One region of the Paenibacillus sp. FSL H8-0260 genome, then DNA from elsewhere that is predicted to be linked to it. Evidence: predicted binding sites of a transcription regulator. Region 1 holds the regulator's gene; each other region holds the start of a gene.
The links. The regulator LexA, encoded in region 1, represses DNA repair genes until DNA is damaged. The targets are predictions, from matches to a motif close to CGAACATATGTTCG.

Region 1 (5,549 bases):
TCCACTCTGCTTTATCTGTTATTGCTCAGTAACCTTTGCGAACCTTTGAATCATGGTTTCACAGACAGCTCTTTGCTAGGCATAGAGTGCTGTGTCCGGGCTGTCACATGTGAAGTGACATTATATTGTCCTTCCTTTTCAAGGGTCCCTTCTGCTTGATAGACTCCTTTACCAATTAGCTTTCCCTTAAGCTCTATTTTCTGTCCCTCATCATTTTTATTCACAATTTCGAACAGAACCTCTTTTGCATCATCTACTGCCTCGTTATCTTGGGTCACCACAGCTTCAAAGGTTACCTTTTGATTTACAACAACTTCTTCAGGACTCCATTGTAGTTCGACTTTGATAGGTTCCATAGACATGTTCATATTCATGTTATGTATTTCTGAATGCTTGGTTCCATTTGAAGAACATCCACCTAGTACTAGAAGTGTTGCACCTAATAATACAGCGACTAATTTCTTCGATCTCATCATTTGGAGCCCTCCCAATCATTATCGAATAATAAAAATCTACCAATTCATGTTATACATCTCCATCTATTATACACATTATTATTGGTTTTTCAGTATTTTGCATCAATTCCGCATTAGTCTTGTGACTTAAATCATTTACTTAAAAATCTAATGAAATCCTTATGTTAGTATGTATGTACAGAAAAGCAGCGAGTTTCTTAGGATCTCAGAAACTCGCTGCTTTTATAAAGTCTTTATGTTGGAGCTAATAGCTCTGTATATCTTACAAGGATTGAACTAGTGGAAGAAGTTCCTCAAGGTGATTGATTTCATGATCCGGATGAATATCAAGACTAGGTGCTCTACCTTTTCTATTAATCCAGACCGTGGTCAACCCTGCTGCCAGCCCCCCACGGATATCCGTTGTTAGCTTATCGCCGACCATAACCGCTTGCTCAGGCGTTACATCAAGAAGCTCTAAAGCATGCAGGAAAATTTCCTTATCCGGTTTGCCTTTACCAAAGCTTCCGGAAATCACAATATGATCAAAGAAAGGAATTAACTCGGGCACACCATCTAGTTTCTCTTGTTGCAGTGCAGGACAGCCGTTCGTAAGTAGCAAAAGCTTCACTTGACCCCGTAACTGTTCCAGTACATGCATTGTTTCTTCATAGATGTATGGACGTTTTCTGCGCTCTGCTGCGAATTTAGTTGCCAAGGTCTCAGCTAGTGCTTCGTCTTCCACCCCTAACACTGCAAGTCCGCGACGCCAAGACTCTTTACGATATACCGGTGCAAGCTGCTCCAATTGACGGAATTCTGGCTGTTCACCTGCCGTAAAGTTAGCCCAGAGTGCTTCATAAGGATTAATTCCGATCATCTTTGTAAATGGGAACGTCTCATAAGATTCATACAAGCTACTTGCTTCCTTACGAACTGCAACTTCTAGTTCTTGTGGATCAATCGTATCCCCGGCGGCTTCACAAGCAGAACGAAATGCTTCTTCGACGCTCCGATCATCCCACAGCAATGTATCATCAAGGTCAAATAGTACAGCAGAAATTGGCATTACAGGTCTCCCTCTCCCTTTAACTGGTCTAGTTCTATTCGTGAACTACTTCAATGTTGTGAGCTTTAGCAAATGCTTCTAATCGTGTACTCATCGCATTAGTATCATAGCGATTCATAAGTTTTGTGAAAATCCATTTCGTACGTTTCCCTTTGTGCTTAATGACTACAGCTCCACGCGAAAGGGTGATTTTCTCAATATCTGCAGCTGGAAGTCCGCGTTCGCGATTGAATTTAATAGTGGACAGTCTTGCTTTTTCCACCTTCAAGTACGGACGACGGAAGAACAATAGCGCTGCCAGCAAATAGTACAGTACTACTCCCAGCCAATTAGCCAGCATGCCATTGCCTTTGGCCTGATCAATAGAACCAACTACCCAAAACATAGTGCCAAGTATCACTAACACTACCGGAAATGCAATGTTGCGACCTTTAAAGACTTCGGCATTCTGGGTAGGAGATTTAGAGGCATAAATCGTATCCTTGCCTTGTTTCTTTCTTTGCTTGTTGATTTGCTGTGTGTTGCGTTGAACCATTCTTTCCCAAGAACGGGCCATGTGCGTTCCCCCTAGTCATCCTGAAATATCTATGAAAAGGAACAGCGAGCTAATGTTTAAGCCCCTTGTTACCTTGTTCATGCTCATCGTTATCTACTACTTCAATAGTATTTAATTGTGCTCGGAAGTTATTGCGGATATTCCCCAGGTAAATTTCACGAAGCTTGGCGCGTTCCGCCACTTCCTCTTGATTAAGGCCTACGCTCTTCTGTTTGCGTGCCAATTCGTTAATTCGCGCGACCAACTCATCAATATTCAATACTTTCCCTCCCCCTATAAATTAATTCTAACTCTGCCATGAGAAAAAGAGCTTGTCAAGGTCTACTCCCTGCAAGCTCTACTGGTCATTCTATTATGTTCTCAGAAAATTAATAAATAGGTAAAGTAAGTATGTCTCCAGCGTTAATTTGACTACTCTTAATCCCACTTGAACGTTTAATTCCTTCTATATAAACAACTGTCTTCATATCAGCTGGTTTATTCTTAAGGGCAATACTCCATAGTGTATCTCCACGTTCAACCACAATCCGCTTCTCTTCCTTCATTATAGTCGTCGATCCTGCAAACACATTTCCCACTACTGTTAGGCCAGATAATACTAGCACGAAAATCAATATTAACTTAATAAAGAAATCTTGACGGAACAACGAAATCATCCCTCCAAGCAAACGTTCCGTTATCTCTTTCACCTTAGCGGAATTACGGGCAACGTCATTATGTCCTATAGATTCAACCACTGGGGCCTTGTCGTAGATGCTGCGGTATGTACTGTATTTTAGCATAATCATCATCCTCCAAACACTTGTTCTTACTTTCGAATTTATAATAACACGAACATGTGTTTTGTTCAATACTATTTCAGAACAATTGTTCTCTTTTTTTCGAGAGACTCAAGCGGTTCATTTTATTATCATTTGTCTACCATTTTTTAACTCTAGCAGATTAATATTTATAATAGTTAGAACTTATGTTTGTGCGAACGGTAGTTCTATGTTATAATTTTCCCAAACATTACTATATGGGGTTGATTCCAATGTCAAAGATTTCAAGTCGCCAGCTGGCGATCCTGGAATTTATACGAAGCGAAGTCCGCAGCAAGGGTTATCCACCTTCCGTCCGGGAAATTGGAGAAGCTGTTGGCCTTGCTTCCAGCTCCACAGTTCACGGTCATTTGGACCGGCTTGAGAAGAAGGGACTTATTCGTCGAGATCCAACGAAGCCACGTGCAATAGAATTACTAGGCCAAGAGGATTCAGAGAATGTTCACCAATTCGCGCAGACCATCTCACGGATTCCTGTCGTAGGTAAAGTTACCGCCGGGGTACCAATCACTGCTACAGAGAATATCGAAGACTACTTCCCACTTCCTACTCACTATGTAGGTGACAACAAAGTATTTATGCTGTCTGTCATGGGTGATAGTATGGTGGACGCAGGCATTATGAATGGTGACTATGTGATTGTTCGCCAACAACAAACAGCGGACAACGGAGATATCGTTGTAGCCATGACCGAAGAAGATGAAGCAACCGTTAAGACCTTTTACAAGGAACGTGATCATATACGGCTTCAGCCGGAGAATCCAGCTTATGAGCCGCTTCGCCTTAATCGCGTAACTATTCTCGGAAGAGTCATCGGATTGTTTCGAGATATCCACTAAGTATGCACTTCTAACATAAAAGGCTGTTCCGCATATGCGGAACAGCCTTTTTTCTACGTTTTTTTGCTTTCCAACCACTTACGAACAATTGTTCCCAATGGCTAAAATGGCCATTTTCTATGAATAACCCTTTAGGCGTTCTGCTCATATCCTAATTAGAAAGGAGTGTTGCGTATAATGCCCAACTACCGAATTATTGTAGATCTGACCCAACGAATGTTATATCTTCTGGACAATGATATTGTGATTAGAGGTTTCCCTGTCGGCATCGGTAAGATGTTAACCCAATCCCCAGTGGGTGAATTCACTATTATTAACAAACAACCCGACCCAGGGGGTCCCTTCGGTGTTTTTTGGATGGGACTGTCTAAACCACACTACGGAATTCATGGAAACAATGACCCTTCCTCCATTGGGAAAGAGGTGTCCCACGGCTGCATCCGGATGTACAACGAGGATGTGTTAGCACTCGCTGCTATTGTCCCTATAGGCACACAAGTAACGATAAGAAATTAAATTCGAATGGAGGCTCGGCAACCCCCAAATCACATTAAAAAATGGGGGTCATTACATAAGTAAGTATTTTTTCATTAGCATACTAGGAGTTTGGTGATTATATGTCGAATATTGTTAACAGGATTGCAAATTGAAAAGGATGTGTTTAGTTTGAATAATTCAAAAATTAGAACCCTCGTCGATTTTAAAGTCGATGCACTGGGTAAGCTGTCCGGTTTACTTTTAAATGATGAACAAGCTAGTGGAAAAAAAGTGAATTTGCTCACCTCTTTTGGCAGCATTCAGGGAATCGTCTCTCCAACCGTCTCCAACAAAGAGGATGTATTTGATTTAAAATCTTTGATGGATGATGTAATTGTAGACGAATACATATCTTATTTGGGAGCAGAACACCCTGATAAAAATTTCAGCTATAACTTTGTTGTCCTCAATGACGTTACTGTAAGACCTTATGCTAGTTATGGGACTCCGATCGAATACAAACAGCTGATTGTTTATACCGATCATATCACTGCCTTCAATTTTCTATAGGTTTACATAATCACCTTAAAAAGCACCCTTGCAGCAACCCCCAATTTTGCATCATTTGCAGAATCGGAAGGTTTCTCTGGGTGCTTTTTTTGGGTTAATCGTGAAGTCGATCCTATAATTCCACGAATTTGCCTTTTAAAAGATACTAGTGGAGATCATTCAGGCATATCTTTCAATAAGCAACAATTTGAGTCTAATGAGATAACTAGGAGGTGTGATTATATGCTGATTATCCTGATGTACTTATTTGCTATTTTAGGAGTTGTTTTAATTCTAAGTGCCGCCATTATAAAATTGAAAACGCTATCTGCTTCATCTGAAATTTCTAAGCTAGTTAATGCGACCTCATCTTTTAACATCAGCTTCACCAAAACATTCATTCCCCCCAATCAATCTCACTTGATCGCACTTAACGAGCCTAATAAAAAATTGGCAATCGGTACCAAAAATCCGAAGAGTAACAAAAAAGCAGTAGCAAAGCTATACTCTTTTGATAATGTAATGGGATCCGAGATTGTGGTTAACGCACTCACCCTTTCAAAAGTATCCAAAAGACATCAAAACAGCAAAACTACTGCAACAAGTGCAGATATTAACATCCTTAAGGACACCGATGAAGAAGCTAATGTGATTGAAGAGCTTACGCTTAAAATATATATGAACAGCAAAGAAACGCCTGTGTATTGTATCTCCTTCTTGCCGGGTTTATTGCCTATTCGACAATCCGACAACCAGTACAAGGAAGCTTTCTCCCAAGTACAG
Region 2 (5,549 bases), 1.3 Mb from region 1:
GCCATGCAGCGCAGCATATGCCCCGCTGGTATTTTTAAGCTTCTCCATGAGCTCGTCTGCACTTTCCAAATAATCATGTTGGCCGCTTATCACACCCTTTCCCTGCAAGTAATAGAGGGTATTCAGCAATAGCTGAGCCGAGGACGACAGCCCCGAATCCGCCGGAGCCATTTGTAATCTGCGAAAAGCCATCTGCCACTGCACATCGCCCACGAACCTTGATGCTGAATCAACCATCTGACGAATAATCCGCTGCTCCATCTATTCTCACCATCCTTTTAAATCTTTTTAAGTTATAGTATGGGGACAATAATGACATGAACTCAGCGAATGGACATGAAGTTGTAAAATAAGTTGGGACGATATAAGGAACTGCTGAATAAATTCACGGCTCAACAAAAAAAGGAGCTCCGCGGCTCCTCATTACTTTTTTTCTTATCTCGTGTACCTTAAAGGCAATAGCTCAGTGATTTCATATTTAGCTAATCGGTCATCCTCCGATACAATTATCTTGCAGTCTATTCCATAATCCGCAATTAACTCTCGGCACATGCCGCAGGGAGAGACTACTTTAATCTCTTTTTCCTCGCTGTCTGGGTCAGAATGCCTTACCGCAACAATCGTATCAAATTCCTTATAACCTTCGGATATCGCTTTGCCAATCACCATCGCTTCTGCACAGACTGTAATCCTCCCCATGCTGGCTTCCACATGTACCGCTGTAAAAATCTCTCCTGTTTTAGTACGAAGCGCTGCACCCACATGGTGCCGTCCCCATTCATAACGCCTGGTAATTATATCTTCGGCAGCCGTAATAAGCGTCTGATCCTCAATGGTAATTATGTACTCCATATCCAGTTCCGTCCTCCTTTATTTTACCTAATTATATTAAATCGCACTGAATTATGATATAAGATATACTATTTTAAGTGCCAAAAAAGGAGGAGCAGATTTGAAAGTGAAAAAATGGACCTCCAGTCTCATCATTGTTGCATTACTTGCTTTGGCTAGTTACTGGTTTGAACAAAACGGAGAGCCTACAGACCCCTCGTCTCCATCCGATTCGAGTGTTGTTCAGCTAACCTTCCCATCAGACCGCTATCCTGAGACCGCCAAACATATTCAGGATGCCATTGCGAAGGGTGAATCCGCCACATGTACGATTAACCGAGAGCAGGCTGAAGAGAACCGTAAAGAGTCCTTAAAAGGGATTCCCACTAAAAAGGGGTATGACCGGGATGAATGGCCAATGGCTATGTGTAAGGAAGGCGGCGTTGGTGCCGACATTGAATACATAACGCCAAGCGATAACCGCGGGGCAGGAAGCTGGGTTGGCAATCAGCTGGAGGATTATGCAGACGGAACCCGGGTAGAATTTATGTTTAAATAACGGTCTGTCTGACCAGCCCCAGGCAATAGAATAGCCCCACCTGGCATTCGCCAGATGGGGCTACACTGCACATCAGCTAACTTAGAATAAGCAAGCTTTAGTGATGATAACCAGCAAGATGAAAAGTACCAGAATTGCTCCTGTTGAAGTCCAAGGACTACACACCGGACCTACTGATGCTGGACTTACTACCGGACCTACGTTACAACCACAACCATGTTCCATTCCCATTTTCAATTCCTCCTAATGATTAATGACTACAGCACAAGATATGTAAAAAGGAGATAAGCCGTTTGGGCGAATTGGCAAACAAATGCCAATCACCTAATGAATTGAAGGTAGACAGTCGATAAACAGGATATACACAAAGGAGGTGCAATATGGATATAGCTGCATTATCAATGGCAATGAGCCAAGCATCCTTAGCTCAAAATGTTGGGATACAGGTCATGAATATTGCCAAGAATCAGGCTGAAACCCAGAGCCAAACCATGGTGGAAATGCTGGGCAAAAGCGTTGCTCCTAATTTGGGAAAAACACTTGATATTAGTGTGTAATTGCTTTATGCTAAGGATACATGAGAACGAATGTTCCTGTGTATCCTTAGCATTTTTTTACTCTACATAGCCCTTCGGGCTTTTCTTTTGCACATTTATGCGAACATACGATCCCATTAGTGATTTATTAGTGATTTTAAACGAGGTGAATAAGTTGGAGAACATGAAATCATATTATCAAATGACTGTGCTTGAGAAATGGACAGAGGATTTATACAAGCGATTAAATCTTCATCAGCCTTCACAAATTTCAATATCGTATATTGCAGAGCGGCTTAATATCTGGGTTTATTATTTGGATGTGAGAAGCAAGAGCATTGAAGCGTCTGCAGGGATGTACAGCCTGTTTATCGACAACCGCCTTCCAGCCAATCTTCAACGGCTAGAGTTTCTTCATGAACTGTGTCACCTCCTTCGCCATGGCAGTGATAATCAGACCTTGATGCCAGAGCATTTCACGCGGGCACAGGAGGATGAATCCGAGCGTTTTATCTTGTATGCGGCGATGCCTTACTCCATGATCTCCCGCATGACATTGCCTGAGCAACGGGAGGATGCCATCTCCTATCTCGCAGCAGAATTTCAAGTTCCTGCCGAGCTGGCCTTACAGCGGATTGATCAGATCCAAAGACGTGTGTTCCAAGGGCAATTATTGGCCGTGATGGGAAGAAACGAAGAACGACTGACACATATTCGCAACGGATCACGGAGATAATAAGCTTAGTTGCAATAGTGCTCTGCATATTCATTTATGGTGGAATTTCTCGTGAGGGGGAACGACATGGAAGCCATTAAAGTAATTGAATTATTACTGACTCATCCGGATTATAATGTAGATGCAGTACACCCCGAAATCCCGGATTTCGTGGGCATTGAGACGATTGAGGTGGATCACGAAACGGGGACCTTCTCCATTTTATTGCAAGAACCCAAAGAGGACTAAAAGAGAATCATTATTCTTCATAAGTTAAAAGGCAGCAAATATAGTATATCCCGGCAATTCTTCTTTCGCTTACGCCTGGATTACTATCAGTATTTGCTGCCTTTTTGTATAATCTGTTATGCAGATACAAACTGTATCACACCAATAAGAATTAGAATAACAAATACACCGACAAAACCCCATATTTTAAAACTATAAGATTTTCACCTCCGGCAGCCTCGGACTTGCCTGGTCCTCCAGCATCTTAATTTGCTGCTCCAGCTCCAGTATTTTCTCTTCCTCCTGCGTCATATATCTATGAATGACATACCAGTCTCAGTATATTATCTTATACTATATACAAATTATTTATATGGAGGGAATTAATGAAGAAAAAAACAAAACTAATCTTCATCGTTCTAATCCTTTTAATCTATGGAATAACATCCTTATCCTTCCACTACTTCCAAAATCATATGAACAGAGAAGTCATTCATTATCTAGTAGAGACGAGAAATTATAAGAAAGAAGATTTTGATAAAGTATACACCCAGATTGCCAAAGCTCCCCTCGTAAGTACCACGGTGATTTTTGCAGACGAACCCTACGCAAGATACTTTTATCGAAAAGAAAATGGAAGGATCTTTCAATACAGCAGGGCTCCTGTTAAAGGTAATGATCCTAGCTATACATATAAACATATCGAGGAGAATCTCCCGTGAAGGAGTTGCCCTATAAAAAAGACGCGTTTGTCCAGCAGTCAGCACTTGGCTGCTTGGGCAAACGCGTTTTTTAATCTTCCCTGCTCTAAATAGGTAAACATCGTTTGCGTAGACAGGTGATGGTAGAGGGTCCAGGACATGTGCCGATGCACTTGACTAAAGAGAGTATGGATAAGCAACTTGAAACTTGTAACGAAGCCCCTTTTTAGACATTAGGTCCACTGACTACAGATAACATTGGCGTGGTTCTTAGCAGCTATCGGACACAGTTGATCTTATGCGCGGTATAACCCTCCATTTCAAAGTGTAGCGGACCCCATAGCCTTTATTGGCATGAAAAACACCATATAAGACCTCCTTTTTAAGGAATAGCGTCACTGGAGTCCGCGAACCTGCTCAAAAGCCTATAAATATACAAATAACGACTTCTGAGTCCGTAAGCCTGTGGAGATAATTTATGAATAGGTATTCTTTACGCTCAAACACAAAGGAATTTTCTCAGGAACAAAATGTGACCTAATGCCGTCCTAAATGGTGTTATAGGTAAAGGGGGGGCACAGTATCATGCAGCGATCCATGACCCGGCCGGGAAATCATGTGATGAAGAGTTACGAAATCTACGCAGATATGCTGTTCCGGATCGCATTGGTCCATCTAGGCAGCCGGCAAGATGCCGAAGAAGCCACTCAGGATACCTTCATCAAGCTAATAGAAAAAGCGCCGGAGTTCAAAGATGCCGAACATCAGAAGGCATGGCTGATCCGGGTGATCACCAACCATTGTAAAACACTACTGGGCAGAGGCTGGCGCAAGCGTGAGGTTAAGCTGGAGAGCGCTGAGCCAATTGCGGCAGACAGCCCCGAGGATTGGGCTCTGCTGCAGTTAGTTATGGCGATGCCCATGAAGTATAAAACCGTAATCCATCTTTATTATTACGAGGACTATCCCATCCAGGAGATCAGCAAGATTCTGCAGATTAGTCAGTCTGCCGTGAAGATGAGACTTCAGCGGGGACGGCAACTGTTAAAACTGGAGCTGGAAGGAGCGGAACCACAGTGAAGGAAGATCAGTTTCGAACAACATATAAGAAAGCGGTGGATTCGATGAAACCAGGTGAAGAGATGAAAAAAGAATTGTTCAATAAAATAGAGCAGCGGCAGGAGCGGAAGCGTCCGCGCAAAACCGTTTATATCGCGGCAAGTGTCGTGCTCGCCGCAGGAATCGGTCTGGCTGGGCCTAGTATATGGCAGCAGTTGAACAGTCAGAGCTCCCCAGGGCAGGTTGCCCAGGTAACTCCGGGAGCAAGCATTGCTGGCAATTCAGGCACAGCTACATCCGGCAGCATTGTCATTCCCAAGCTGAAACTGCCAGATAAGGAGTCTGGCGTGAAGGCAGATATGATCGCCTTGGTCGTGTATAAAAATAATATTTATACACAGTCAGCGACTCGCATTGACGCTTACGATGCTGCTGCTCTGCGCGGTGACAAGTTGGGACGCACTACAGGCGGCATCAACGAATGGAGCATTAACGACGAATATATTGAGTTAGCCTCGAACATCGGCGAAACGGATCTCTATTCCGTGAAGGGCTATGACTCCAGCTTCCTAATTATGTCCTATTCGGAAATCAACGGTAAGGTATTCGCCGAACTGTATGAGCACACGAACGGCATCACCATAAACAGCGGCGCCGACCTGTTCGGCAAGCTGAATCTTGAAGGCCGAGTTACTTCTGCTCAATGGGAAAGCTTCAACAGCTGGAACAACGGCCTCCAGCAGCAGGCGCCAATCGCCAATGGCGAGGCGCTTGATGGCTTCCTGACAGCCCTCCAAGCTGCCAAACCGCTGGCAGCAGAGCCGCTGATCGAGCAAGGCATCTACGACAGCGAAGACCGTAAGATCATCTATTTGCAGCTGGAAGACAACGCCCGAGTAGAGCTGACGCTGTTCGGTCAA
Region 3 (5,549 bases), 1.3 Mb from region 1:
ATTACAATAACATGACGCTTAGCGGCACGCCTGCACTGTTGCGAACGGATGCCAATATTAACTTTTCATGGAGACAAGGTTCACCTGATCCTGCCATTCGTGTAGATGCATTCTCTGTGCGGTGGAGTGGGAAGCTGACGGCTGCTTTTAGCGAGGTGTATACCATTTATTCCTACTCTGATGATGGGATACGGGTATGGATTGATGGCGGGCTAGTCATTGATAGTTGGGTGAATCAGAGCGGCCAGGAACGAAAAGGGAGTATAAACCTGATTGCAGGTAAGCCGTATGAAATAAAGGTGGAGTATTATGAGAATGCGGGCGACGCCCGGGTTGTTTTGCAGTGGGAGAGTCCGAGCCAGATCAAGGGGGTTATCCCAGCGGGGGCATTTTATCTTCCTTAAAAAAGAGTACTTCAAGTGTGCAAGCGCAAGCAAAAAGCCCCGGTTTTCCGGGGCCTTTTTACGTATGAACGTCTTAAATTTGCTCGCGGTAGCTAATGTTGTTGGCGATCTTCTCGTCACGAACGGCTTTGCGCAGAACATCTTTGACGGTTTGGGCATCATGGATTTTTCGAAAAAGAAGCTGAGGCGCTGAGGCATCATCAGAAAATACAGTTAATGATCCAATGCCAAGCATCCGGTCCATGATAGACTGTTTTACGGATAAATCGCGTACGCGCAGCAATTCGATTTCTTCAACATTTTTACCGATAAGTCCGGTCTTTACCATAATACGCTGACTTGTAATGGTATATGAAGTTGTGTTAAGTCCTACGATTCCTTTGAGTCGATCCGAGATGCCGGCAGGTTTGCCTTTCCAGAGCACGACTTCTTGAATGACATGATTATCTACTGCTGGTCGATGAGCGGTTACTGGAGCGGTACCGTCAAGGCTGGTTCCACATTCTCCACAAAATTTAGCGCCCTGCTTGTATTCCGCTCCACAGGTGGTGCAATAAGGCATAAATACTCTCCTTTCCTGATCACAATTAAAATAATTATAACATAACAGTCATTTTACATATATTTCATTTGCGCTTTACACAAACCGACATTATCCTGTTAAGTGGAGGGATAAATAATGAAAAAAGCTTTACTAATAGGAATGCTGATGATGACTGTCATCCTTAGCGCCTGCAGCAATAATTCAACTTCATCGGCACCTGCCACGGAGGAAGAAGTGCAGGAGACCGTGCAAAACTTCTACAATGAAATGTCTAAACTTGAAGAGTCAGGAAAAACTTCTTTAGCGGAGTTCAACGAAGCCATTGCGGGTTATTCAGCAGGAGAACTCACGGACAAGCAGTTGGAGAAGAAAATTAAGCAATTCCAGAGTACCGCAACAGATTTATCGAATCAAGCCGAGAAAGTAAAAATTTCCTCCAGCTTGCCTGAAGACATTCGTAAGTTGCTCGAAGAGTCTAAAGTTGCCTTTGAAAGTGCTTATTCTTTAAAAGAAGAGGCCTCTCAAGGTGCTGATTCCGCAAACGTTACGGCTGAGCAATTTAATGAATTGAATCAGAACGCTGATGTAGCGATGTTATTCGGTATTTCCAAGCTTAACGAGGCAAGAGAAGCAACAGGACTTATAGACTCCGAAGGTCAGGCTACCTCAGAGTCTGGGGACGTTGTTCAAGAATAAATCAAATCAGGCGCTGCGCAGTTTATCTGTCAGCGTTTTTTTGCTGCGAATTTTATCTTGAATAGATATACATTAATATACATCTTTTGAATAAAGAGTAACCCTTAAAAAGGTATCTTTTTCCTGATTATTGATTAATATGCGAAGATGCGGATATAATACAAACATACGTTCGTGTTTAGAGGAATAGATATATAATTAAGGAGGGGTTACCATGGGCAAAAAGCTGGAGAAAAACGGGCTGTGGGAAAGCAGCCGCATGATGCTGCCGGAGCATAAGATACGAATTATAAGAGATGAACGGGAAACGCTGCGCCGCATCAAGCCTATTCTGGATGAGCAGAAGCTGGAGGAGATTGAATGTACACTGGCTTTGTCGTTGCGGAGTCATGTACGAGTGACAGTTGTTCTTTTTGACCCTTTTGAAAATACGATGTTAAGTGGTTTTGTGACTTCCATTCACACCCACTCGCGTGAGTTTAAGCTGCAGTGGGCGGAGGAATGGAAGTGGATCGATGTGGATGATATTGTCGAGGTCTACATCGTTTAATGCTGAGAACCGTTGCCTTCGCTTTTCTCATAAGCGATTAAGGTAACGGTAGGATTACCGGTCAGATGTGCAATGGAAGCTTCAGCATTCCGAATAATTTCCAGTGCTTCTTCCTGTTCACTAAGGGCTGCAACTTTATAGCTATCGCTATGAATATCCATATGTCTCCCACCTTTCGTTAAATATTTTGTCCTTTTTTGTGGAAATCATCCTAAGGGGGACAGGGGTACAGGCAAATAGGGCAAAGGCATCATTGAATATACCAAAGGGGTGATTCTATGCTGACTTTGGAGCAATTGAGGGAAAAATCCGCGGCGCGTCTGGTCGGGCTTCATCCTGTCTTGGCGGCAGGTGCGAATGTTTTGATTCAGCAAAGCCATGCGAGAGGAGTCCCTATCGTTATTACTCAGGGTCTACGGACCATTGGTGAGCAAAATGCTTTGTATGCGCAGGGTAGAAGCAAACCAGGACCGATAGTTACCAACGCTAAAGGCGGTACCAGCTATCATAATTATGGTCTTGCGTTTGATTTTGCGCTTTTGCTGCCGAATGGCACTAGCCTTTCTTGGGATATCAATCGTGATGGTGATAAGGATAAGACAGCAGATTGGCAAGAGGTTGTACAGGAGGCTAAGCGGCTTGGTTTAGAATGGGGCGGGGACTGGACCTCTTTTAAAGATTATTCACATCTGCAAATGACTTTCGGTTTAACTATAGATCAACTTCGGGCAGGTAAACGTCCAACGACGGACCAAGCCAAAGAGGCTTTAAAAAAGATTACCGGAGGGGATGATCAGGTGAACAAAGACGTTACAGTGACCATTAACCTAAACGGCCGCAAGCTTACCGATGGCGTTCTCGATACCGGAACAACCTATGTACCCATACGTGCGCTGGCTGAGGCGCTTGGAGCAAAGGTTACTTATGATGCTGTGACTAAGACAGTTAATGTAGTAAAAGAGTAAAACCACCATGCATAGACAGTGCCGTCCAAGGGGAAATTATCAGTGATAACTAACCTTAAAGGGAGGCATAACACTGTGAACAAGCTGATAACAAGCCTTGCATGCGGTACTGTATTATCAATGAGTCTAATGGGAGCTAGCTATGCATCAAATGCCGTGGGATCAGCAGCATTGGGCGGTATCCCAGCCGCGAATACCGGGATGGATGGGACTGCGGAACACACTCGGATGATGAACACGGAAGGCAATTTAATGAACGGCACCACTGGAACGCTGAATCAGCATGAGAGCATTATGAAAGATAAGATCCGCATCGATGATAATTACAGACCTAACAACTACAACACCAATAACTACAATGACACCCGAAATAACTACAGAACCAACAGCACTGTCAACCCGGCAACCAACACCACACAGACCGGCAAATACCGTGCAACTAGTACAACAACGAATGCTGCAACTAACAAAGGATCTAATTGGGGCTGGCTCGGTCTGCTTGGACTTTTGGGTCTTGCCGGAATGAGAAGCAGAAGTGACGAGCGTAGATAATCCGCGTTTATAATAACCCGTATCGGTTCTGGCTGAACGGGTTATTTTTATTGTGAATAAATTTTTTCGAAAAAGGATTGCGCGTTATCGATATTCATGATATTATATTTCTTGTCGCGTTATATGTGAACAACGTATGAAGCTTCAACACATAATATGCCGGGGTGGCGGAACAGGCAGACGCACAGGACTTAAAATCCTGCGGTACGTGAGTACCGTACGGGTTCGACCCCCGTCCTCGGCATCATAGTGAAAACCTTGAGAAATCAAGGTTTTTTTTGTTTTTCTTGAGTAAAACTTCCGTCAAAAGCTAAAGGTTCTGTGTGTCTTGGAATCACATCCGAGCTCACAGAATCAGGTTGATAACACTCCTTTTCAGTGCTTGTCTAATCGCAAGCTTTGGAGAGGAGTTTTTTTAATATGGAAGATTTCATGAACCGCCGTATATCAAACGGTACGCACAGTGGTATGAGAGATCCGAGCCTTTTGATTACTGTCGAATAACATCTTAATTTGTTGTATTATTGATTAATCTAGTTTTCAAGAACCAAGGAGGGTTAAAGTTTGCTTACACTGAGAAGAGCCGACCCGGGTCAAAGTAAAAAGCTCAGTCTTACATCGCTGCTTACGGGCTTGGTTACGCTGGTGGTTCTACTAACCTCAAGCATTCTTCTGATTGGCTCTTACGAGTCCAAAAAACAATCATTGATGGAGACTACACTCCATCTGAATTACTACAACGCTGACCGAATGACCAAAACAATGGATTCCTTATTTCAGTCCATGCGCAGCAGTTTGGAATACAGTGCTGACATACTCTCCGATGACGAAACCTCAACGCCGAAGCAAGTGGATGATAATTTGGAACTGATGCGCAATAGTAGCAATTACTTCAATTCTATCGCCGTGCTCGATGCCGACGGGCTGATCCGCAATGTAGTACCGGCTAGTTTGGGGTCAGCAGGAAACCATATTACTTCTAAGGTCGGTTTGGAAGCTCTGGCGTTAAAAAAACCTTACATATCCTCCCCCTACATGACCCAAACCACAAAGAGACTAATCGTTTTTATGAGTCAGCCGATTTTTAGCAAGAATGGTACATATCGCGGTATTTTGAGCGGCACATTTTATCTGCAGGAGAACAATATTTTGTCTATGATTTTTGGCGACAATAACGTGGACGATTCTGGCTCCTATTATTATATTGTGGATTCAAGTGGGCATCTGTTGTACCACCCGGATAAGCAGCTCATTGGGGAGGATGTCAGCAATAACAAGGTTGCGCAGAAACTCATGAATGGGGAGAGTGGGGAACAGCAAGTGCGTAACACCCGTGACGTTGAAATGCTTGCCGGATACTCCAGCGTTCCAGCCAACGGATGGGGAATTGTGGTCGTTTCGCCGATTAGTGTCATCCATCATCAACTGATGGGGCACCTTCGGACCATTCTCTGGTATTCGTTGTTTCCGTTCATTATCCTCCTGATGGGCGTCATTCTCGTAGCACGCAAGCTGGCCCGGCCTTTTGTGTACCTGGCAAATCTGGTGAGCAGAATGGGCAAGGAGAAGATTGAATTGCCAGAAGCGAAGCCGCAATGGAGCCGAGAGGCAGATCTGCTGACCAAGGCTGTGTTGCTTGCCATGACGGATATTCAGAAGCAGACGGATCAACTGACCCAAGAGGCTACGACGGATGCTCTGACCGGTTTAATGAACCGGAGATCGTTAGAGTATACGATGAGTCAGTGGATTGACTCAGGACAACCGTTTTCGCTCATTGTACTGGATGTAGACAAATTCAAACTCGTGAACGACACTTACGGTCATCTCATCGGCGA
Region 4 (5,549 bases), 1.4 Mb from region 1:
TCATCACCGCTCTCCGCAATGGCGCGCCACTGGTCATCACTCCATATACTTCCTTCCGGTTTCGCTTCTATTTCAGCCTTCATACTCAAGGTGTAGTTCCTCCTTTGCGGGACAGCAGATCCCATATAACATCCTTCCCTGGCTTACCCAGATTGTTATAGCTGTTGCCTTCCACAGCTTCATCGAACTGGCAGACAGGTCTAAAGGAACAGAATGTGCAGGCGGTCTCCTGCCCAATTCGGTACGGCTCAATCGCCACATCACCCTCTGTAATCCGTGTCCCGATATCCGAGATCGTCCCTCTAACGGAGGATAATAGATGGCTCCACTGCTCTGGTGTAGCTACTGAGGCACTGCTATAAAAGCTGCCGTCAGCTTTTACTGCTACAGGCACGATAGAAGAATACCCTTTGTCTAAAGTGGTATCCATCAGGGAGACAACCTCACGATCAGCTGTAAGCAGTCCTTTCATCTTGAAGCGTTTCAACAGCTCTTGCTCAGCCTGTTCCTTGTTCATCCCGTTGGATGAGGTTAACAACGGATCATGCACATGGAAATAAAGCGTGCCTGCTGGAAGTGCCGGCTGCCCCAGCCATTGCTCCGAATATGTCAGCAGCACATCCAAATAAGTCAGCATTTGCAGCGACAATCCATAATACACCTCATGCAGCTTGAGATCCTTTTGGCTCGATTTATAATCAATTACCCGCAGAAGAATACCGTTCTCTCCACGAGCCATGTCTACACGGTCAATCCGGCCAACGACCTCCATCACACAGCCATTCGGCAGCGTAATTCTTAAAGGCGGCAACTCCTTATCCGGTCCAAAATCCAGCTCCAGCCCTACTGGCTCAAAGCTGCCCCGGCGGGCGTGCTCGCCCAGAATCACAGAAGCACGTCCAACAATATTCTTAAGCTTACGGGAGATGTACCCGTAACGTTTGGAGCTCATTAGAATTTCACCCTGCAACATCGGAGATAGCCGTTCTACTGTCTCACTGGCCTCACGCCGACATTCATCCGGAGATAAGCTGCCCCAGCCCCGTCCCTCTTGTTTCAGTCTTATCGCCATATCACTTAACGCAGCATGGAACAGCTGTCCAATATCAGGTGCTTGCAGCTTATATAACTGGCGCTCTTTCAGTCTTAGTCCGTAGGACGCAAAATGGGAAAATGAGCACGCAACAAATTTCTCCATCCGGGACACACTGCCCCGCAGTGTTGAGCCACCATACAATCTGAGGCTTGTGCCACGCTTTAGCTTCGTTCCCTCATTACGATAGAACAGTGAACTTAGCAAACGTTCCAGTTGAAATTTACGATCTTCGTTCTTAGTAAACCAGTTATACACATCCCACCATAGCTCCGGAATTTCTGTTCCTTGGCGCCACTGCCGCAGCTGCATAATCAATGCGCGAAGACTCTGTTCTGGTTGACCAATGAAACCGAGATGGATAGGATTTCCGACTTCTATAGGTAGTCCCGAAGGGGGAAGTGCTGACAAGCTGTGCTCTTGAACCCTTGGGAACATTCTATGCAAATGCCGGATAACCTCAGAGGGAAGGAGAGCTTTGCCCTCATCATCCGCTGTAGCGTAGCTAATCCAGAGCTTTCGGCTTCCTGTCGTTAGTGCATTATAGATCAGAAACCGCTCGTCCAGCAGTTTACGAGAAGCGCCGGGAGCAAGCTCCATTCCAGCATTCTCTAGTACGGAGCGTTCACCTTCCGAGAGAATTCCATCTTCCTTAAACTGCGCAGGCACAACACCTTCATTAAATCCAAGCAAAAAAGCGTATTTAACCCCCGTTGGGCGAGTCCGATCCATATTGCCGACCAATACTTGATCCAGTGCGGGCGGAACTAGTCCCATTTTAAGTTCAGCAAGACCTGTCTCTAGAACTCCAGTGAACACTTCAAACTCAAGTCTTTCATTGCCCATCATTTCTACTATCTGATCTAGAAGATCAAGTACCGCACCCCACAACTGGCTATGTTCCCTAGCCTTCTCGGGTTGGCCCTTCTCCATAGACTTAACACTGAGTTTCTCCAGCTTTCGCGCAACATCCGTCTCTTCAAGCAGCTTGTACAATGCCGTACAAAGTTCAAGACCGCTACGACTTTTCTGGATTCTTTTCTCAAAAGCAAATAATGGACCTGTTATACTAGCACGGCATCGTTCCATAGTAGCAAGCAGTTCATCATCCATCTGTCTGCCGCCTTCCAGCGACAAGCTAGGAATACCTTTCCAGGAGCGGCCATCTGTCCAGCGGTACCCCTGAATCCCACAAGCCAGCACATAGTTTTCTAAAGCATCCATATCTTCACGCGTAATACTACCGTCTAGCGGAAGCAGAAGCTCCGTCTTTACGCAACGGAATACATCCTCATAACGCCAGCGACGACGCACTACATCCAATGCGGAACGTATAAACTCCACTAGCGGATGATGCAGCTCATTCACCTTCTGGTCCAGAAAAAATGGCACTCCATAATCTTGGAACAACGGCTGAACCAGCTGCTCGTAATCGCCAATATTGCGCATCAATACGGCCATTTCGCCATATTTTGCACCTTCATCCCGCGCCAGTCTAGTCATTTCGCGCAGGGCTCCCTCAACCTCTGCTCTGTGCGAAACTGCGGCGCCTATGGATATAGCCTCTCTTGCCAGTTCATCCGCATCTATCCAAGCCTTCCGGCGATCATATCCCCGTTCAAGGTGAGCAAGTACTGGACTTTCTTCAAAACGCGGAAGAACCGTTGGCTCCAGCAGCTCGTCCCATACATCAATGCCCAGCTCTTCAGCAATTCCACGCAGTTTAATGTAAGTAACCGCAGTTGGGTGAAACAATTCAAGCTCATTCAACTGATCTCCATAGGGGTAAGGACGATCAATTGTAAGCGAAACCGTCAGCCTCGAAGCTTGCTGCATCAATTCTCGAAGCACTACGAATTCCTGCGGAGTAAATCCATGGAACCCATCTACCCAAATCTCTGCCCCGCGAATGTAAGAGGAATCTGGAATATGCTCAGCCAGTTCTGCTAAACGATCCTCTTCATCGATATAAAGACGGGACATTTCATTCTCTAAATCGCTAAAAACCAGCTGCAAATCATCCAGCTTACCCTCAAGAATAGGACTTCTTGCAATAGATCCTCGCATAGCGGACAGCTGTTCCTCTAAATCAGTGGAACCCAAACAGCAACGTTTCATCTCCGTGTGCAGTTGGTTCAGACGTTCCACAAAACCCGGTCTGTCTGCTGAGGCACCGAATAATTTCAGTTCCTCTTTGCGGCGACTGATGATTTTGTAAATTAACATTTTCTTACCTTCTTCACTGATTGGCAGACTTGCACTGCCACCAGTTTCCTGCTTCACACGATAGGCAAGCCGCGAAAAACTCAGTGTCTGCGCCCGAAGGCTTCCCTTCACATTCCCTACGGTCAGAAGCCCCCGTTCTGCTCCAAAAGAACCTTGCTCTGGCACAAGAATAATAATCGGCGCACCAAGCGGTTCCTTTTCTAAGGAAGAAGAGATAGATTCCCATATTTTTGTTGTCTTGCCACTGCCCGAGCGGCCTAGTAAAAAGGTTACCGGCATAAATGATAGACTCCTTCCGTAGCGGAGAAAATATATAGAATACAGGGTGAAATATCCACCCATTGATTACACTCCATTTAAAAAAGTTCAGTGATTCCTCGTCCCCTCAGTATATCATAACCACACTAATCGGAACATGTGTTTGCTAGTATTTTCTAATGTTTTACAAAGGATAAACAGCTATGAGTACAAATAAAAAAAGCAAACCTCCGGATTTTGGCGGCTTGCTTTTTAGAGTGTTTAGTTTGTTTTTAATGCCAGTTGTGCAACGTTAGATAGGAGCTGCCAATGTCGGAGCATAGGGTCAATGTTAGACTGTTCAGCGTTCGGCGTTCAGCATCCAGCGTTCAATACTCAACACCCCGCACTCAACATTAGCACTCTACGCCGATCGTTTTGTAATCCGCATTCCGCATATCATAATTCAATAAGCATCATTCGTTGTTTACTATTTAGTATTCCGAATTTAACACTCAACATTTCGGCTAGGCTTGTTTCATTAATTACTTAGGGACCCAGGAGCCGTTATTCGTGGATTCAGTGCTGTTATGGCAACTTTTCGGACCCCACTGACGCTATTCTTCGAAAATGTGCTGCATTACGGGTGTTATTGGGGCAATAGCGCCTTTAGGGTCCGTAAGAATTCATTAATGGGCTGTTTACGCTAAATAGAGTCATCTGAGTCCGTTGGCCACTACTTGCCTTACAGCCGACTCACGGCCACCCTACGACCAGCCCTTTTATCTTATTTGTTACTTGGCACTGTAGACCTTTTGATCTTCAGGCTTATTTTTTACTCCGCACTTCAAAAATCGCAAACTTCAGATAGTGTCCTTCGTTAACGCCAAGTATTTGTGGGTGGTCTTTGCCTGCGGCCCGCCATTCTACAAGTCTCAACACCTTGCCAGCATCTTTAGCAGCATCGGCAATCGTTTCGAGGAACAGATCTGGCTGCATATGGTAAGAACAGCTTGCGGTAACCAAATAGCCGCCTTCGTTCACCAGCTTCATCCCGTGCAGATTGATATCCTTGTAACCACGGCAAGCGCCAGCTACTGCACTTTTGGTTTTGGCAAACGCCGGAGGGTCTAGGATGACTACATCCCAAGTTCTTCCTCCACCTGCCGTCATCGGCTTGGATGTGTCGGTTTTGGCTGTTTTGCCTCCGGATTTAGGATTTGTAGCAGCTGCTGCCGTCTCTGTTCCACTGGCAACTGTCGCCCGTTCAGAACGTTCCTCTAGTCCTTTAACCTGATTCCGTAGATATGCAAAAGCATCATCCACTACGAATTCAACACGATCGCTAAAGCCGTTCAGCTCCACATTCACTTTGGCACTCTCAATGGCGTGTGCTGAAACGTCAAGGCAGGTTACTTTTTTCGCGCCATACTTGCAGGCATGCAGCGTGAAGCTGCCCGTATGCGAGAAGCATTCCAGCACTGTCGCACCGTCCCAATAAGGGAACGTTACATGTTTGCCGCTCTTATTAACTGGTAAGGTCTGTAGTGAACCATCCTCAGTTTCAATTTCCTGAAGCGTAATGCCGCTTCGTCCTCCCCAGCCTTTCATGAGCGGAGCAATGGAAGCTCTATTCTCACGTTGGTCAAAGAAGTAACCTGTCTTCTGGCCCTCTTCAATATCAACGACCAGCTTCAGGCCATTCTCGCTCACGGTTACATGCCTTGGACATTCCCCGTACAGCACACCCGTTGTCTGCTCCATACCTTCAAGCTCGCGCACACTAACATCACTGCGCTCATAGATTCCGCGCGGTGCCATAACCTGCACCAATGCTTCGACGATTTCTGCACGCCGCTTGTCCATTCCGAGGGTAAGCAGCTGCACAACCAAAATATCTCCGAATCGATCTACAATAAGCCCCGGCAAAAAGTCCGCTTCACCATAAACCAAGCGATAAGCATCCGCACCCGGAAGGAACCGGTTTCTGTGT

Region 2: a site for LexA is predicted at 2,048-2,061, ahead of MHI51_RS23135 (ImmA/IrrE family metallo-endopeptidase). Genes of this name have one in related genera too.
Region 3: a site for LexA is predicted at 1,806-1,819, ahead of MHI51_RS23095 (YolD-like family protein). Genes of this name have one in related genera too.
Region 4: a site for LexA is predicted at 3,730-3,743, ahead of addB (helicase-exonuclease AddAB subunit AddB). Genes of this name have one in related genera too.

What each region holds. Positions count from the first base shown of each region.
Region 1 covers NZ_CP150298.1:3,904,290-3,909,838, forward strand. The annotation lists gene MHI51_RS17315 (FixH family protein) at 51-476, opposite strand; gene MHI51_RS17320 (HAD family hydrolase) at 739-1,524, opposite strand; gene MHI51_RS17325 (hypothetical protein) at 1,559-2,080, opposite strand; gene MHI51_RS17330 (DUF896 domain-containing protein) at 2,130-2,339, opposite strand; gene MHI51_RS17335 (LysM peptidoglycan-binding domain-containing protein) at 2,449-2,862, opposite strand; gene lexA (transcriptional repressor LexA) at 3,114-3,740, shown strand; gene MHI51_RS17345 (L,D-transpeptidase) at 3,918-4,256, shown strand; gene MHI51_RS17350 (hypothetical protein) at 4,407-4,787, shown strand; gene MHI51_RS17355 (hypothetical protein) at 5,010-5,549, shown strand, end outside.
Region 2 covers NZ_CP150298.1:5,186,328-5,191,876, forward strand. The annotation lists gene MHI51_RS23110 (glycosyl hydrolase) at 1-261, opposite strand, end outside; gene MHI51_RS23115 (cytidine deaminase) at 436-852, opposite strand; gene MHI51_RS23120 (NucA/NucB deoxyribonuclease domain-containing protein) at 959-1,390, shown strand; gene MHI51_RS23125 (hypothetical protein) at 1,472-1,621, opposite strand; gene MHI51_RS23130 (YjfB family protein) at 1,771-1,947, shown strand; gene MHI51_RS23135 (ImmA/IrrE family metallo-endopeptidase) at 2,111-2,662, shown strand; gene MHI51_RS23140 (hypothetical protein) at 2,729-2,890, shown strand; gene MHI51_RS23145 (DUF3139 domain-containing protein) at 3,256-3,591, shown strand; partial or broken gene MHI51_RS23150 (phosphomethylpyrimidine synthase ThiC) at 3,705-3,797, shown strand; gene MHI51_RS23155 (RNA polymerase sigma factor) at 4,156-4,650, shown strand; gene MHI51_RS23160 (hypothetical protein) at 4,647-5,549, shown strand, end outside.
Region 3 covers NZ_CP150298.1:5,179,968-5,185,516, reverse strand. The annotation lists gene MHI51_RS23110 (glycosyl hydrolase) at 1-404, shown strand, start outside; gene MHI51_RS23105 (PH domain-containing protein) at 478-966, opposite strand; gene MHI51_RS23100 (hypothetical protein) at 1,084-1,644, shown strand; gene MHI51_RS23095 (YolD-like family protein) at 1,859-2,194, shown strand; gene MHI51_RS23090 (hypothetical protein) at 2,191-2,355, opposite strand; gene MHI51_RS23085 (M15 family metallopeptidase) at 2,473-3,159, shown strand; gene MHI51_RS23080 (WGxxGxxG-CTERM domain-containing protein) at 3,235-3,711, shown strand; tRNA gene MHI51_RS23075 (tRNA-Leu) at 3,870-3,955, shown strand; gene MHI51_RS23070 (sensor domain-containing diguanylate cyclase) at 4,276-5,549, shown strand, end outside.
Region 4 covers NZ_CP150298.1:5,311,129-5,316,677, forward strand. The annotation lists gene addA (helicase-exonuclease AddAB subunit AddA) at 1-83, opposite strand, end outside; gene addB (helicase-exonuclease AddAB subunit AddB) at 86-3,598, opposite strand; gene MHI51_RS23690 (class I SAM-dependent rRNA methyltransferase) at 4,385-5,549, opposite strand, start outside.